4 regions of the Lysinibacillus sp. FJAT-14222 genome follow, and region 1 is predicted to be linked to each of the others. Evidence: riboswitches for the same ligand, from Rfam matches in the RefSeq annotation. Region 1 holds a riboswitch; each other region holds the start of a gene.

The links. A riboswitch is a leader RNA that binds a small molecule or an ion and turns the genes downstream of it on or off. The one in region 1 is predicted to bind cobalamin.
Region 2: linked by a shared signal. The riboswitch ahead of cobT (nicotinate-nucleotide--dimethylbenzimidazole phosphoribosyltransferase) and the one ahead of nikA (nickel ABC transporter substrate-binding protein) in region 1 are both predicted to bind cobalamin.
Region 3: linked by a shared signal. The riboswitch ahead of AN161_RS24640 (ribonucleoside-diphosphate reductase subunit alpha) and the one ahead of nikA (nickel ABC transporter substrate-binding protein) in region 1 are both predicted to bind cobalamin.
Region 4: linked by a shared signal. The riboswitch ahead of AN161_RS13275 (iron ABC transporter permease) and the one ahead of nikA (nickel ABC transporter substrate-binding protein) in region 1 are both predicted to bind cobalamin.

Annotation. Positions count from the first base shown of each region.
Region 1 is NZ_LIYL01000054.1:27,323-31,506, reverse strand. Features, by position in the region: gene nikB (nickel ABC transporter permease) at 1-372, opposite strand, end outside; gene nikA (nickel ABC transporter substrate-binding protein) at 444-2,060, opposite strand; cobalamin riboswitch at 2,211-2,404, opposite strand; gene metE (5-methyltetrahydropteroyltriglutamate--homocysteine S-methyltransferase) at 2,571-4,184, opposite strand, start outside.
Region 2 is NZ_LIYL01000021.1:211,705-215,888, forward strand. Features, by position in the region: gene AN161_RS10580 (hypothetical protein) at 1-521, shown strand, start outside; gene AN161_RS10585 (hypothetical protein) at 553-1,296, shown strand; cobalamin riboswitch at 1,444-1,621, shown strand; gene cobT (nicotinate-nucleotide--dimethylbenzimidazole phosphoribosyltransferase) at 1,734-2,789, shown strand; gene AN161_RS10595 (trimeric intracellular cation channel family protein) at 2,948-3,553, opposite strand; gene AN161_RS10600 (methionine gamma-lyase family protein) at 3,828-4,184, shown strand, end outside.
Region 3 is NZ_LIYL01000059.1:184,985-189,168, reverse strand. Features, by position in the region: gene AN161_RS24645 (ribonucleotide-diphosphate reductase subunit beta) at 1-87, opposite strand, end outside; gene AN161_RS24640 (ribonucleoside-diphosphate reductase subunit alpha) at 100-2,313, opposite strand; cobalamin riboswitch at 2,478-2,665, opposite strand; gene AN161_RS24635 (hypothetical protein) at 2,773-3,459, opposite strand; gene AN161_RS24630 (ECF transporter S component) at 3,456-3,950, opposite strand; gene AN161_RS30385 (hypothetical protein) at 4,113-4,184, shown strand, end outside.
Region 4 is NZ_LIYL01000025.1:36,963-41,146, forward strand. Features, by position in the region: gene AN161_RS13260 (nitroreductase family protein) at 1-432, shown strand, start outside; gene AN161_RS13265 (NADPH-dependent FMN reductase) at 496-1,038, shown strand; gene AN161_RS28860 (hypothetical protein) at 1,035-1,214, opposite strand; gene AN161_RS13270 (biotin transporter BioY) at 1,411-2,007, opposite strand; cobalamin riboswitch at 2,181-2,373, shown strand; gene AN161_RS13275 (iron ABC transporter permease) at 2,518-3,564, shown strand; gene AN161_RS13280 (heme ABC transporter ATP-binding protein) at 3,570-4,184, shown strand, end outside.

The DNA of each region.
Region 1 (4,184 bases):
CCCTAATGGTATACTGAATCCTAAAATGAGGACAAATGCAGCAAGAGCTAATTCAATGGTTGCGGGTAATTTCGCAAATAGCTCTTGTGCCACTGGTAATTTACTAACAAAAGATGTACCAAAATCTAGCTGTAAAACCCCTTTTCCCCATAGCAAGTATTGAATAAGAAAAGGTTTGTCCGTTCCAAGTTCTTCACGTAATGCCTGAATGGCTTCCTCGGTTGGGGCAACTCTTGCCAATCGCAGCATGACCTCAGCAGGCTCTACTGGAACGAAACGAATAAATACAAAGGTTAGGATGGAAACTCCTAGTAAGACAAACGGCAAAGTCAAAATTCTTTTTAAACAAAACATCCATGTCGATTCATACATGCTGTCACTTCCTACTCAATCCTATGATAAAGAGAGAGATGTCTTTGCTAGACATACTCTCTCTTCTACTCTTATTTTTCTTTATCCATTTGTGCATAGGGAATATCATATTCAGATGCACGTGGCGCAAAATCCTTCATATATGGATGATAAATCACATTATTTGTTTCGTAAGATATAGGATAGAATAGTGCTTCGTCATGGAACACTGTTAAAATATCCGTGTAAAGTTGCACTCGTTCCTCTTCATCTGTACCAATTAATAATTGATGTATTTTATTATCGATTTCTTTGGCATTTGGTAAGCCTAATTTCGCTTCATAAACACCACTAGCGTTTGGTGTAGCTGATTCATTCGCAAAGCTATGTGGATCTGTTGGTGGTCCATTTGTTCGCCAGAAATTAATATCCACCTGATCATCCATTAATTTTTGAAGACCCACCATCACATCTGCGCCTTCTAAATTCAGCTGTACCCCTATTTTCGCTAGTTCACCTTGCATTAATTCCGCCATTGGCTTTTGGATCGCATCTGTTGCAATGTAGATCAAATCTAATGATAAGGGTTGCCCGTTTTTCGAACGAATTTTTTCGCCCTTCTGTAACGTCCATCCTGCTTCATCTAGCAACTGTTGCGCTTTTTCTGGATTATACAAGATTGGCGCTAAATCAATATTGGCATAAGGAATTGCGTCCCAAAATAGTGTATTAGCCACTTTTTCTGTACCATGTGTAATACTGTCAACCATTTGTTCCTTATTGATGGCATATTGAACGGCTTGACGTACCTTTAATTCGGCTAACGGACCTGACTGAGTATTGAATAGTAACGCTTTCGTAGATAAAGGTTCAGAGGTAGCAGTTTTGTATTTCCCACTATCTTTTAAATACGTATAGTTATCTAAACTAATGATGCCACGACCATAAATTAAATCTAATTCTTCGTTTTCAAATGCCAACGATATAGATTCTGAATCAGGGATAACTTTAATTTTTATTTGTTCTTCGAGAGGTTTTTCGCCCCAATAGTTTTCGTTGCGACTAAATAAAGCATACTCATCTTTTTTGTATTCGGTTAATACCCATGGACCTGTTCCAATAGATACTTTGATAGAATTTTGCGTTGCATCTCCTGCTGGGAATCCATTATCCGCTAAAAAACGAAATGGTCTTACGAAGGCAAGCTCGTTTAAGACAGGATAATAAGGTTCATCCAATTGCAAACGAATTGTAAAATCATCCACTTTCACAACCTCTTTCATATGGTTGACCATACCCATCCAAGAATGCATTTCCCGATTCGCTAAGACGGCATCGAAGTTACGAATCACATTATCTGCATTAAAAGCTGTTCCATCTGAATACGTAACATCTTTTCTTAAATGAAAAGTATAAGTAGTTTTATCTTCTGAGATGTCCCAACTTTCTGCTAGTTTTGGGGTAACAGTTCCATCATCGTTGTATTCCACCAAGGATTCATAGACCATTGCTTGTGCGGTCATTTGATTAGGCAAATATGTATGGGGGTTCAATGGGCCGACATCTAATGGCCATCCAATCGTTATCATTTTTTCATCTGTTTGCTGTGTTGCTGTTTCTCCCTTTTTTTGATCCTTGCTTGTACAGCCAGCAAGTACACTGAAAGTCAACACAAGCATGAAAGGAAGTAAATACTTTGTCAATCTCATTTTCTGTCTCCTATCTCTATTCGTGGTACAAAATGAATCTACTTGTAGATGAAGAGAAGGCATAAAAAAACCTTATTCTAAAAAAAGAATAAGGACAGAAAAACATACAATGAGTAAGTCTCCATCCATCTCCCTATCTTTCGTAGATCATTAATGAATCTTCTTACAAGCAGGCATTCTGGCTCATGAATCATGATTTTGCTTCACCTTCCCAAGTAATCACTCAGTGGTATTTGAAACAAAACTCCTCATTTACAGCTGCGGGACAGCATGGGATTTACACCCATTTTCCTTTTAATTGAATGAAAGGCTTTTTCACTCAAACTTGTAATGATTGCTATGAAATTAGTAATAAACATAACATGCTCGATTGTTCACGTCAATTTTATTTTCTGAATATAATAAAAATCTCGGAAGAATGAAACACCAAAGACCAGGTACTTACCTGGTCTTTGGTGTATTTCGGAGAGAAGATGTAGTAGTTGTAGTAGATTTTAAAAAATGATTTCGTTATCTCGAGATAGATTGTTGTACTTCCTGGCGCAATGTTTTCGTTGCAGCAACCATATTAGCTAAAGCCGCAACGGTTTCTGTTTCTTTTCTTGTTTTTAACCCACAGTCTGGGTTCACCCAAAATTGATGGCGATCAAGCACCTGCAAACTATCTCTCATAATAGTTAGCATTTCTTCGTCGCTCGGTACACGAGGACTATGAATATCATATACGCCTAAACCAATCCCTTTTGTATATGGATTCACTTGAAGTGAAGAGATAAGCTCTCCATGACTTCGTGATGTTTCAATGGAAATAACATCTGCATCTAGCGCGCTAATTGGTTCAATGAAATCGTTAAATTCGCAGTAACACATATGTGTATGGATTTGTGTTTCATCTTTGACACTAGAAGTAGCAAGCTTGAACGAATTGACAGCCCAATCTAAGTAAGCACCCCATTCTTCTTTTCGGAGCGGTAAACCTTCTCTTAGAGCTGGCTCATCCACTTGAATAATCGAAATACCTGCTTTTTCTAGTGCTTCAACCTCTTTACGAAGTGCTAATGCAATTTGATAAGCGACATCTTTACGTGACAAATCGTCTCGCACAAAGGACCAATTTAATATCGTCACTGGCCCCGTCAGCATGCCTTTTACAAAGCGCATTGTTAAGCTTTGGGCATAGGCTGACTCTATTACAGTAATTGGTGAAGCCCATGCAACATCTCCATAAATGATCGGTGGCTTGACACAGCGTGATCCATAGGAAACGACCCATGCTTTTTCTGTAAATGCAAAACCAGTCAGCTTTTCACCAAAGTATTCGACCATGTCTGTACGCTCAAATTCACCATGAACTAGTACATCGATATCTAGTTCTTCTTGTATCGTAATCCAGCGTTTTGTTTCCTGCTCTATAAATGCTTCGTAGGCTTCATTCGATAATTGTTTTTTACGCCAAGCATTACGATTCCTTTTCACCTCATCAGATTGCGGGAAGCTTCCGATTGTTGTCGTTGGAAATAGCGGTAACGCTAACGCTTGCTGCTGCAGCTTTTGACGTTGAGTAAATTCACTATGTCGTTCAAAATCTTGCGTTGTCACAGTTTGAACTGTTTGATGGACCATCTTGTTTTGACGGATTGGATGATTTTTTAGAGCCTCAATCGCCTTCATACTTTCTGAAAAATTGTGTTGTAAGGTACCTTCTTTATCTCGTCTACATGTAGTCAGCTCTATAATTTCTACGATTTTTTCATCTGCGAAGGCCAATGCGTGCTTTAGAACAGGGTCAATCTCATTTTCAAGAGCAGTTGTAATGGGTACGTGTTGTAGATTACTGGATGGTTGAATCCATAGCTCCGCTGCATTACTTAAATGCTCAATCGCCTGAATCGTAGCATTGACCTCCGCTAGATTGGAACGCCAAATATCACGTCCATTTACAACTCCGATTGCCAATACTTTATCCTGAGGGAAACCATATTGACGAAGTGACGCCATATTTCCTTTATAGCCATGAACAAAGTCTAGACCAAATCCTTGTACAGGTAATGAAATCAATGTTTCATAAGCGCATAATGCTTCAAAATAAGTTTGTAGCATGATCTTAGCCTCTGGAACGGCAAC
Region 2 (4,184 bases), on a different contig from region 1:
CATTAACTATTAATGAACAAGAGGTTGAATTGACTGCTAATGGTACATTCGCAATAAATGAAGATGATGCTAATTTGGATATTCAATTTAAGGCTAATGGGCAAGAAATTAAAACAAATGTTAAAAATGATAAGAACAAATCTCAATCTATAGATCTAGTAAAGACTATCAATTTCAAAGACTTCGCAAAGTCAATGGATGGTGAAATGACTAGTACAGAAAATGGCAAAAGCAGCCGATCAGAGGTGGGCCAAAAACACTCTCCAGGAGATCGTGTTCACTGTAACCGATTCAACGGTAGTGTTTCTAATCATAGATACTATAATCACTGGGATCCAAGGGCATGGAAAAACTTTGTAGGAAGTGATTGTGACTATGCTTTCTTATCTTATGACTGTCAAAATGATTACACAAGTAATACAAATTGTCGTGGTCTTCAATCAGCTTATAACTACAAAAATTGTTCATGGGCTTTATATCATTCTAACAGATATCACTACTATGGCAAATCAGGACACTGAAACTATTATTGTTCTGGGGAGATAGATTAGTATGAAGAAATTTTTATCTTTATTTCTATTCACAGTTTTTTTATTTTTAAATGCCTGTAGCACTACACATACAAACCAAGTATCAAGTATTGCTGAAGAGCTTAACAATATCGAAACCAATCATATTTATAAGAATGGAGTACTAACAACTAAATTATCAGTTCCAGAAAACCTAAGAAATGAAGAAAACTTCAGTATTATAATGGATTTAAAAATGCAAAATATGGATCATAATATTAAAGATATAAACCTATCAAAAGAACAAAACTATTATGCTGCCAAAATTGAATTACCAATGGAAGGTATTTGGAATATAAATTATCAGTATGTTTTAGATGAAAATACTAAAATTGATTCCTTTACTGAAGTTTTTGGTAAAGTCAGTGAAGAACAAATAGATGATGTGACCCTTAATATTACAACAGATCCCGAGGTTATTCAGCCAGATAAAGAAGGAATTCTAAACATTACACTTCATGATAAACAAAACAATATTATTCAAGATTCAAAAGTAAGTTTACAATTTGATTTACTGGAAAGGGATATTCATTTTACGGAGGATTTAAAAAGCGAAAATGGAGTTCATCAATTTAAAGGTAAATTTGAAGCAGGAATTTGGAATGTTACTATACATGCCTTTGCAGAGGGAAATGAGCATTTAATGGAAACTGTTATTTTACCAATTGGTACAGAAGCTGTAAAAGAAGTAGAGAGAGAATCATTAAAAAAGGGGCATCAACATTAATATATTTTCGTGGCGATGTTATGAATAGGAGTAACGAAGAAAGCTCAATTTCTTATTTTTAGTTTTTAACACTAGTGTTACGCAAAAAGTTCTGAATTTTCCATTTAAAATGTTGACACAAAAACCACTTTGACGTAAATTTAAAATAATTGCATAAAAGCATTAGGTGCCCATTGCGGGAGAATAGGGAATAAAGTGAAAAGCTTTAGCGGTCCCACCACTGTAAAAGGGAGTTTCATAGAGAATGCCACTAGCATCGTTCTGGGAAGGTTCTATGAAATGTTGAAATTCAGCCAGGAGACCTGCCTATCTGCTTCGGTTATATAGACGATGGAAAAGTCTGTAGTTTATTTGTTATGGAATAAACTACAGGCTTTTTATTTTTTCTCTAAATCATTCTTCGAGTAACAAGGGCAAAAAAGAAAGGGGAAATTTTCATGCAATTATTACAACAAACGATTCAAAACATTCAAAGTGCCGACCACAAAATGATGGAGGAAGCAAGAGAACGCATAGATGCACTTTGCAAGCCGCCTAGTAGCTTAGGGAAGCTGGAGACTCTAGCTGTGCAACTATCCGGTATTACAGGCGAACTATTTCCTACGATAGATAATAAGGCAATTATTGTCTGTGCAGCAGATCATGGTGTTTGTGATGAAGGAGTAACATCAAATATACAAAATGTGACGGTCTTTCAAACGTTAAATTTCCCTAGAGGAGGAACTGGTGTCTGTGCTATCGCAAAAATCACAGATGCAAAAGTTGTTACAGTAGACGTTGGCGTAAAAGAGGATATTCCACTTGATGCTGGTGTCATCATAAAAAAAATAAAATATGGAACGGACAATATGGCAAAAGGTCCTGCTATGTCAAGGGAAGAAGCCATTCAATCTATTGAAGTAGGAATTGAAGTAGCTACAGAAGAAATAAAAAAAGGGGCGAATGTACTCGGGACAGGAGAAATGGGGATTGGTAATACGACGCCAAGTGCTGCAATATTATCGGTTCTTTGCGAGTGTCATCCAATTGAAGTGACGGGATTCGGTGCAGGTGTTGGACCAGGAGGGATTGCGCATAAAGTAGAGGTCATTCACAATGCCATTGTATTAAACAAACCAAATCGCGATGATGCTATTGATATTCTTGCAAAAGTTGGAGGGTTAGAAATAGGCGCTATGGCTGGGGTAATACTTGCAGCTGCTGCAAATCGCAAACCTGTAGTGATTGATGGCTTTATTTCTACTATTGCTGCTCTTATTGCATACGAACTCGAACCAAAAGTAAAAGACTATATCATTCCTTCTCATGCCTCCGAAGAACCAGGTGCTAAAATTGCTGCCGAATTGCTAGGAGTTGAACCGATGCTACATATGAATATGCGATTGGGCGAGGGATCTGGCGCAGCTTTAGCGTTTCCTATTTTGGACGCAGCTTGCTCCATGATGAAAAACATGGCTACATTAGAGGAATCTATGCAGCTGTTAGAGAAGTAATCATATGAGTTTTCAATTAAAGAAATACTAGTGCCTTCACATATTCTCGACAAGCACAAAGTTTACTGAGGATTTAGGAGAAACACATATTCTAAAAAAACAAGCCCAAATAACAGCTATTTGGGCTTGTTGTTATGCAGCGGTATAAGGAAACTTATCTATGCTCGATTCAACTTCCGCAACGGTAAACGCCATTTCTTTATATATGAAAGTATTCTTAGTGCTGTGATCACACCAAATAATACATATAAAAAGATATCCCCTGACAATAATTCAAGTCCAATGATCAGTCCTGCTAGTGCTGCCCAAACGCCATAGACTTCATCACGAAGAACTAATGGTTTACGTCTAGCTAATAAATCACGAACAATTCCACCACCTGATCCTGTTAAAACTGCAGCTACAATAACGGCACTAATAGGCATGTCGAGCTTCACAGCATAAAGGGCACCTTGAATCGCAAATGCCGATAATCCAATAGCATCAGTGAAGTTGCCCCAACGATGCCAATGTTGAATGAGTCGATGTGGAAATAAGAAAAAAATTGTGATGGCTGCAATGGCAATTTGGAACATCATATCTTGCCCCCACAGTGTAGTTACAGGTAAACCTATTAGTAGATTTCGTATAGCTCCACCACCGAAAGCGGTTACGATACCGAGTATATAGACGCCGAATAAATCGTATTCTTCCTCCATTGCAATTATTGCCCCGGAAATAGCGAAGGCAATTGTTCCAATGATACTAAAAACCTCCCAAGCCAACCCTTTCACCCCTTATGTGAATAAATCATTTCATGTTGTTGTAGATTACATACTAGAAAACTTTAAGTTACCTTTTTGTATCTAGAAGTTTTTGCCAAGAAAAGCATCGACTTATGATTTGGAATTATCAGATATCAAATATCTCATTATAGCAGAAATAAATAGATTAAGTCCGTAATTTGGCTTAGTGCCTAATGCAATTAGCAAGTTTTGCAGGCAAGCTCACAAATTGTTAAGATAAGATTTGAACAAATGTGAAATGGAGAAGAATATAATGACTTTTACAACCAATTTAACGGAAGAAACATTAGCATTAGCTGCTAAAATAGAAGAAAAGGTACGCCCTTTTCATGCCAAGGTAGAAGATATGGCGTTCTTCAATCAACAAAAAGTGCTTGCAGCGTTCCGAAAGCATCAAGTAAGTGACTATCATCTGCACCCGTCTAATGGTTATGGCTATGATGATGAAGGGCGTGACAATCTAGAACGAGTTTATGCAGAGGTCTTTGGAGCGGAGGCTGCCATTGTACGTCCGCAAATTATTTCTGGTACACATGCAATCACACTTAGCTTATTCGGAGTGCTTCGTCCTGGTGATGAATTACTTTATATTTCAGGTCAGCCGTATGAT
Region 3 (4,184 bases), on a different contig from region 1:
AATGTTTGAAGAACGTCCGTTGACAATTCCTGTTGAACGGTTCGGTGCATCTTTATCCATAATTTGTCGTTTTATAATTGTTGTCATTGTTACTTCCTCCTAGCTCGCGCAAGACTCACATTCTAGCAATTCTACAGATGTTGAGCGCACATAATATGTCGTTTTCACACCGCTCGCCCAAGCATTCATATGCAGTGCTAGTAAGTCCTTCGCCTTAATCGTATTTTGAACATATAAATTAAGTGAAATGCCTTGGTCGATATGACGTGCTCGTGCAGCATTTTGTTTGATTGTCCAATTTTGATCGATGAAATAAGCAGATTTATAATACCAAGTCGTCACTGGTGATAGATCTGGTACTGTTACTGGAATTTTGTAATCCTTTTTCTCCTCTGAATAACTCTTTTGGAAGATTGGATCAATCGTTGCCGTACTGCCCGCTAAAATGGATGTTGATGAGTTAGGGGCAACCGCCATAACATAGCCGTTGCGCATACCTTTTTCCGCAACCGCGGCGCGTAACGCATTCCATTTATGACTGTCATAGCCACGTTTGTCAAAATACGCACCAGTATGCCAATCTGAGCCTTCAAATAATGGGTAAGCACCTTTTTCACTTGCCAAATCGTTGGAAGCACGAATTGTTAAATAGGCAATTTCCTCATATAGCTTGTCCGCGAATTCTACAGCATCCTCAGACTCCCATTGAATTTCTTTCAAAGCTAGTAAATGATGCCAACCAAATGTTCCAAGTCCAATCCCACGGTAGCGCAAGTTTGTACGCTCTGCCTGTTTAACTGGAATTGTATTTAAGGCAATAACGTTATCTAACATACGTACTTGAATTGGAATCAATCGTTCTAGAACACCAGCCGGTACAGCTCTACCTAAATTAATAGATGATAAGTTACAGACAACGAAATCTCCTGGCTTGCGACGTGTTACGATGACATCATCTTCTAAGGTAATAGACTCAAATTCAGTAGCCGACATATTCTGGAATATTTCTGTGCACAGGTTCGAGCTGTAAACCATCCCTTCATGCTTATTCGGATTCATGCGATTTACTTCATCACGATAGAACATAAACGGTACGCCTGTTTCAAGCTGTGAACGCATAATACGCTTCATAATATCAATAGCCGGTACGCTCTCACGACTTAATAATGGATTGGCGATACATTCCGCATATTTTTCTCGGAAGGAACCGTCACCTTTTTTCTCATCGTAGAAATCTTCTAGTGAGAAGCCCATGACCTCTCGCACTTCATGTGGGTCAAATAAATGCCATTCCTCACGTGCCTCAACAGCTTCCATAAATAAATCCGGTAAGCAAAGCCCCGTGAAAATATCATGGGCACGCATACGCTCATCCCCATTGTTTAAGCGTAAATCTAAAAACGTAAAGACGTCCTTGTGCCAAACATCTAGATAGACAGCAATTGCTCCTTGTCGTTGACCAAGCTGATCGACTGAAACCGCCGTATTATTAAGCTGTTTAATCCACGGCAATACACCACTTGATGCACCTTTAAAGCCTTTAATAGATGAGCCACGGCTACGAATTTTGCCCATATAAACACCAATACCACCACCGTATTTCGATAATGTTGCGACATCTGTATTCGTGTCATAAATGCTTTGTAAACTATCATCTACTGTATCGATAAAGCAGCTAGATAGCTGTCCATGCGTTTTGCCTGCATTCGATAATGTCGGTGTGGCAACAGTCATATATAAATTACTCATCGCCCAGTAAGATTCACGTACTTTTTCTAAACGATTTTCTGTTTCATCCTGCATAAGTGTCATCGCAATGACCATCCAACGTTCCTGCGGTAGCTCCACTGGTGTTTTCGTGTAATCACGGACAACATAGCGATCCATTAATGTTTTTAAGCCAATATACGTAAACAATTCATCACGGCTTTGTTCTAAATAAGAAGCAAGTTCCTGAAGCTCCTGCTCACTATATTTTGTTGTTAAACTTTCATGATACAAACCAGCCTCTGTATAGCGCGCTAATTGTGCTGGGAAAACCTTATAAACATCTTTTACCGAAACACCGCGGCGCATTGCAAATTGGTCATATAATTTTTCTAAATAAATTTGCGCTGCGACAAATGTCCAGTATGGCTCCTCTTCGTCAATTAGGCTAAGCGTTTGTAAAATCATCGCATCCGCCCATGCTTCAAATGTGGCATTGTCGTTTTTTCGTAGCCATCGATCCGATAACCTTACAAAACTTTCAAGTTCATCCTCCGTATAACTTTTCTTAAGCTTAGCCATTTGCTGTTCGATTTGAATTGTCATGTACACATTCTCTCCCTTTCTTTCTCCAGACAACACAAAAAAGCGATCACGCAACATCTATCGGTTACGTGATCGCTGTAAAATCGGAAATGGAAATGAAGGACATGCACACAAAGAAGTGAACAAATCTCTCGCCTCCACTTCTCAATCCCCGAAGAATGTGTTGCTGTCTTGAACATCTCGGCAGGTCTCCTGGCTCATGCTTCCTCCAAATGATAGCCTTCCCATTTTTCACAGTGGCCTATTCATCATTTGTCAGCACTTACAGTTGCGGGGACAGCTTCGGCTTAAGATGACTCTTTTTCCGAATTCCCTTTTAAACCATATTGGTACCGTTTGTCCAAAATACTATATATTGTGTTTTAACTCCTAAACAAATCTAACATATTGTGTTTACTGTTGCAATAGGCGATTTGCCCCTTGCAATTTGTAATGTGCTACTTTTTCTCGAAGCAAGCCCTAATACAATGCAGTTTTACGTAGTTTTTCAAAATTTCTAGGAAATTTTTTTTGTGCCAGCTGCTCTTTTTCTGGATGTATTCCGAGTAAAATGACTGCACATGGACCAGCTGTTTTTTCAACATCTAACGAACTTCCGACCTGTTGATCATCAAAAAGTCGTGTAAATTCTGCTTGCAGCCCCTTTGATCCAACTGGCCAAACTTGCTGCACAATTTCCTCTTTCCACGCCTGAAAAATAGGTTGTAGCTGTGCGACATCCTCAGGCTGCGCAAGGACTTCATTGCCTACAAGCGGCAGTCCATATGTGTACCAAACAAGGTATTCATGCTTAGATAATGTACGTTTCTGCTGCTCACCAAGCATCGTAATGGACAAACCTGATTGTAAAGTCGGCATATTGGACTCTGTGCTACCGTCTATTGGTGGACAAATAAGACCAACCTCATCGAAGACCTGTTGAATGCCGGCAACATAACGAGACCATGCAGCATCCCCTGAAAAATTAGCTAATAGGATATGTGTCGGTAAAGCATTTGCCGCAAGCTGCTCTAAAAAGGTAACACGTGCGGTCAAGTATGCCGTTAGTTGATCTGGGGCAGACACAATATCTTGTGGTTTTTCACCAATTGCTGCGGCATTATCTGTTGTAGTAATGAGCCCACCTACTTTTATTGCATTTCTCAATGTACTCGACCTTCCTTACGCACAAACACCTTAGACAGAATTGGCATCACAATGGCAACGATGACTAAATTAATAAGTGTTGCTAATGGAAGACTAGTAAGAGAACCCCAGTAAAACGCCGGACTAATGATAAAGTAAAACGGTAATGGTGAGACAACGCCGTTTAAAATAAGCGCAACAGGCCATTTCCAAAAATGCATTCCTTTTTTATGCATAACCCCGAAGATCCATACAACAATAAACATTTCCACTGCGATAATAATATGTAGTGGTCCATATAGAAAACCCGAAGTTAAGGCTGAAATCAAGTGCCCAATTCCCCCCGCAACCCCAGCTAATACTGGAGATAAAAATACAACGCTCAAAAATGCAGGAGCAGAGTCCAACGCAGCAGTTGTAATAAATGTTGGAATTTTAATGACTGCACCCACTGCACAAATTGCCGCTACCATGGCAGTGAGCGTCAATTTCATCAATCTTTGTCGATCCATCCCATTCCCTCATTCCTTTAATATTTGGCTATTCATTATAACGTGTGGTTGATTTCCGTTCCGGCTGGGTGCTTTGTTGCTGCCGCTACGCTTTCGCACAGATAAAACATTTGTTGCTGCCGCTTCGCTTTCGCACAGAACAAAGCTTCCTGGGGGCGTCCGATGAGCCGCTTGGGCCAACAGATGTTTTTTGCGCGAAAGCGTAGCGACAGCAACAGCATGATGTTGGTCACG
Region 4 (4,184 bases), on a different contig from region 1:
GCAGCTTTTGGGCAATATAAAGTGCATTCAGCTTCAGGAGTCATCCTTGTATTAGGAGATAAAGAAGCCTATAAAAATACTGCTAATCTTAGTCAAGGGATGGTAGACTTAGGCATTATTAATGCTTGTGAGTTAGAAAATCTTGTTGCTGAAAATACGAAATTTTATGAAGAACGTGGCGAGGAATTTATGAAAGAGGAAGCCATTCGTAACGCTTCACTTTCAGCTATGTTATTTATGCTGGCGGCCAAAAATCGCGGATGGGATACATGTCCAATGATTGGCTTTGATCAGCAACAAATGAGGGCTCTTTTTAATGTGCCAGAAACACATGAAATTGCACTAATGATGACAATAGGTAAGGAAAAAGAAAGCAGTCGCCGCTTCCGTGGTTATCGTAAACCAGTTGAGGAATTTGCAACCTATTATTAGAGCGGTATAAAATAAAGTTGCTTTACAAATAATAAAGTTAATGTACATTTAGGAGGAAACATTGTGAAAGTAGTAGCAATCGTAGGTAGTATCCGTAAAGAATCTTATAATATGCAATTAGCAAAATTTATTCAAAAGCGTTATGCAGAAAAAATTGATCTTGAAGTATTAAGCTTAAAAGATCTACCGATGTATAACCAAGATATTGAAAATGAAGCACCACAACCAGTATTAGATTTTAAGGCAAAAGTCAAAGCGGCAGATGCAGTTCTTTGGTTGACACCAGAATATAATGGTACAGTACCGGGTGTTATGGTTAACGCAATCGATTGGTTATCTCGTATAGACAAAGTAATGATAGGCAAGCCATCATTCATGATGGGGGCATCAATGGGTAACTTAGGTACTGTTAAAGCACAATTACATTTACGAGATATTTTATTCTCACCTGGTGTGAATTCACCATTACTTAGTGGTAATGATGTTTATATTGGAGCAGTACACACTAAATTTGATACAGAAGGCAATTTAACAGATGAAGGTACTATCAAATTCCTAGATGTAGTTATTGATAACTTCTTAAACTGGATGAAAAAATACGTTTAAAAATAAAAAACTGGGATCAGCACCATAAACGTGTGGTTGATTTCCGTTTCGACTAGGCGCTTTCCTGGGGGCGTTTGATGAGCCGCTTTTGTTGCTGCCGCTACGTTAGCACTACGCTTTCGCACAGAAAACATCCGCTTCGCTGCAGGGTCTCGGGCCAACATGATGTTGGTCACGAAGGTGTTATCACAGGACGTGATGGTTTTAGCCTTCGTTCCTCTATTGCTGATCCCCGAGGAGTCGCCCAGTCTCCACTACAATCAACTATTTGCATAGTAAACGTTTTAACAAAAGTCATCCACAACTTTTGGTGATGAACCAAAAACTGTCCAATTAAGTATGCTATATACTTTTGGACAGTTTTTTATCTCTTTATTTAATAGGGATTATTTTTAAAACTTTTTGAAGGCGGTATGCAAAAATACCCGCAAATATAGCTAAAATAATATCCTTTGGCAAAGGAGGCATCATCCAAAGCCATGCTATCTTATAAGTGAAAGCATCAGGAGCACTAGCCCATAGCTTGTAGGCAAAGTACATCCAATTTGTCCCTAGTAAATAATTAATTGCTGTTGCAATTAATGCAGCAACTACATAACTTGTCTTCGTTCCACTGCGTTCTACAATAAGCCCCGCGACAAATGCAGCAACTATAAAAGAGACAATAAAACCAAATGTAGGACTTAAAATTTGTCCAAAGCCTCCGCTGAAACGTGCAAATACAGGTGCACCTGCTAAACCGATACACATATAAACAGTGCAAGCGAGTGCCCCTTTTCTACTACCAAGAATAAGCCCTGCTAAAATAGCAAAAAATGTTTGCAATGTGATAGGTACTCCACCAACCATCATGAAAGGTACAATGGACGTGATATTAGCTCCTATCATTATCAATGTTGAAAATAGTCCAATATAGGCAATATCGACTGTTCTTAATTTGTGATGCGTGTGTTCCGCGACTGTTGTCATTATTTCACCCCTAAAAAGTAATGTTGATAATAATAGTGTAAAAAAATAAAGTTTTTGTGTCAACCTTATAATTTGTTTAGGTTAACACAAAAACTTTTATCCTGCTTAAGTTGATAAATAACTATTAGTTATAGACTAACTATTAAAATATATGATAGAATCGTCATAATTTTAAAATATTAGATACTATTGGTGTGACATCTTATACAATGTGTCACTTAAAAGGGAAGTCGGTGCAAATCCGACGCTGTCCCGCAACTGTAACGAGGAGTTCTATGATGATTTAGCCACTGTTCTAGAATGGGAAGGCCATCATAGTAACATTGATTCGAAGCCAGGAGACCTGCCAATTAGTGATTCCTGTAATGCCCACGAGGATGAAAGCGATTACGGACAATAGTAGAAGGAAATCCTTCTGACTTTGTTTAATCAAGGGTATTTCTATGCGTAATTTGCATGGAATACCCTTTTTTGCTTCATTTATAATGAATGATAGGAGTTAATAAACAAATGAATAAAAAATTTATGCTACTTTCAATGACTCTTCTACTAGTACTTATAATTTCAATGACAATTGCGATTATGGTTGGATCGGTTTCCGTTACGCCACTTTATGTATGGAAGGTCATCCTTTCTAAAATCCCAATTATACAAAATTCAATCGAACAAGATTGGAGTCGCTCACAGGAAATTATCATTTGGCAAATACGAGCTCCGCGTGTATTACTCGCTGCTATCGTTGGAGCGGGCTTGGCAATTGCTGGAGCAGCTATTCAGGCACTTGTTCGTAATTCAATTGCTGAACCATATATTTTAGGGATCTCTTCTGGTGCCACAGTTGGTGCCACAGCTGTCATCATATTAGGTGCTTTTTCATTTCTGGGCGTTTATGCTCTGTCCATATCTGCATTTTTAGGTTCTCTCACAGCGATGGGGTTAGTTTTCTTCTTATCGCGTGTGGGCGGTAGAGTCTCTGTCTTTAGACTTTTACTTTCAGGGATGGCGGTGTCGTTTATTTTATCTGCTATTTCAAATTTTATATTAATGACGTCGAAGCAAGAGGGGGGAATGAAGGCAGTCATGTTTTGGATGCTAGGAAGCCTAGCTGGTGCGAAGTGGAGTAATCTTTTAATTCCTGCAGTTATTTTTATTGTAGTATTTGCCTTGTTATGGCTTCACTATCGAAGCTTAAATTTATTACTTCTTGGGGAAGAAGCAGCTGTCACATTAGGGGTCAACTTACAACAGTTTCGGATACAGCTTATCTTATTAGTATCATTATTAACAGGTGTGCTTGTCGCTGTAAGTGGTTCAATCGGATTTGTCGGCCTAATCATTCCACATATTGTACGGCAGATTGTAGGTTCAAACCATAAATATGTTATACCGATTAGCGCTTTACTAGGGGGGATTTTCTTAGTTTGGGCAGATGCACTTGCCAGAATTTTAATTGCCCCTGAAGAAATGCCAATTGGAATCATCACGGCTTTTTGTGGAGGACCATTTTTCATTTGGCTGCTACGTCGTAACAATTATTCTTTCGGTGAAGGAGATTAAAGCATATGACATTAGAAGCGAAACAAGTATCTTTCTCCATTTCTGATGAACGCATATTACATGAAGTAAGTGTTCAAATAAAGGACAAGCAATTTGTTGGGCTAATCGGTCCTAATGGTAGTGGGAAGTCAACGCTATTAAAGAATATGTATCGTTTATTAAAACCAGAAAGTGGAACAGTATTATTAAATGAACAGGATATTTTAAAGCAATCGAGTAAAGGCATAGCTAAAAATTTAGCAGTTGTAAGTCAAGAAACACCGGTCTTATTCGATTTTACAGTACATGATTTAGTAAGTATGGGGAGAACACCTCATAAAAAACTATTGGAGTTTGATCAAGAACGAGATTTTCAAATTGTAAAAGATGCACTGAACCAAACAGGTATCGCTCATTTAGAGAAACGCAGCTTTAGCTCGCTTTCGGGTGGAGAAAAAAAGCGTGTGATGGTTGCTCGTGCCCTCGCTCAGCAAGCGCAGGTCCTTATTTTAGATGAGCCAACAAATCATCTAGATATTCAGCATCAATTGCAGCTAATGGATCTAATTCAAACTCTACATTTAACAGTTGTTGCTGCAATACATGATTTAAACATTGCAGCTATGTATTGCGATCAAATT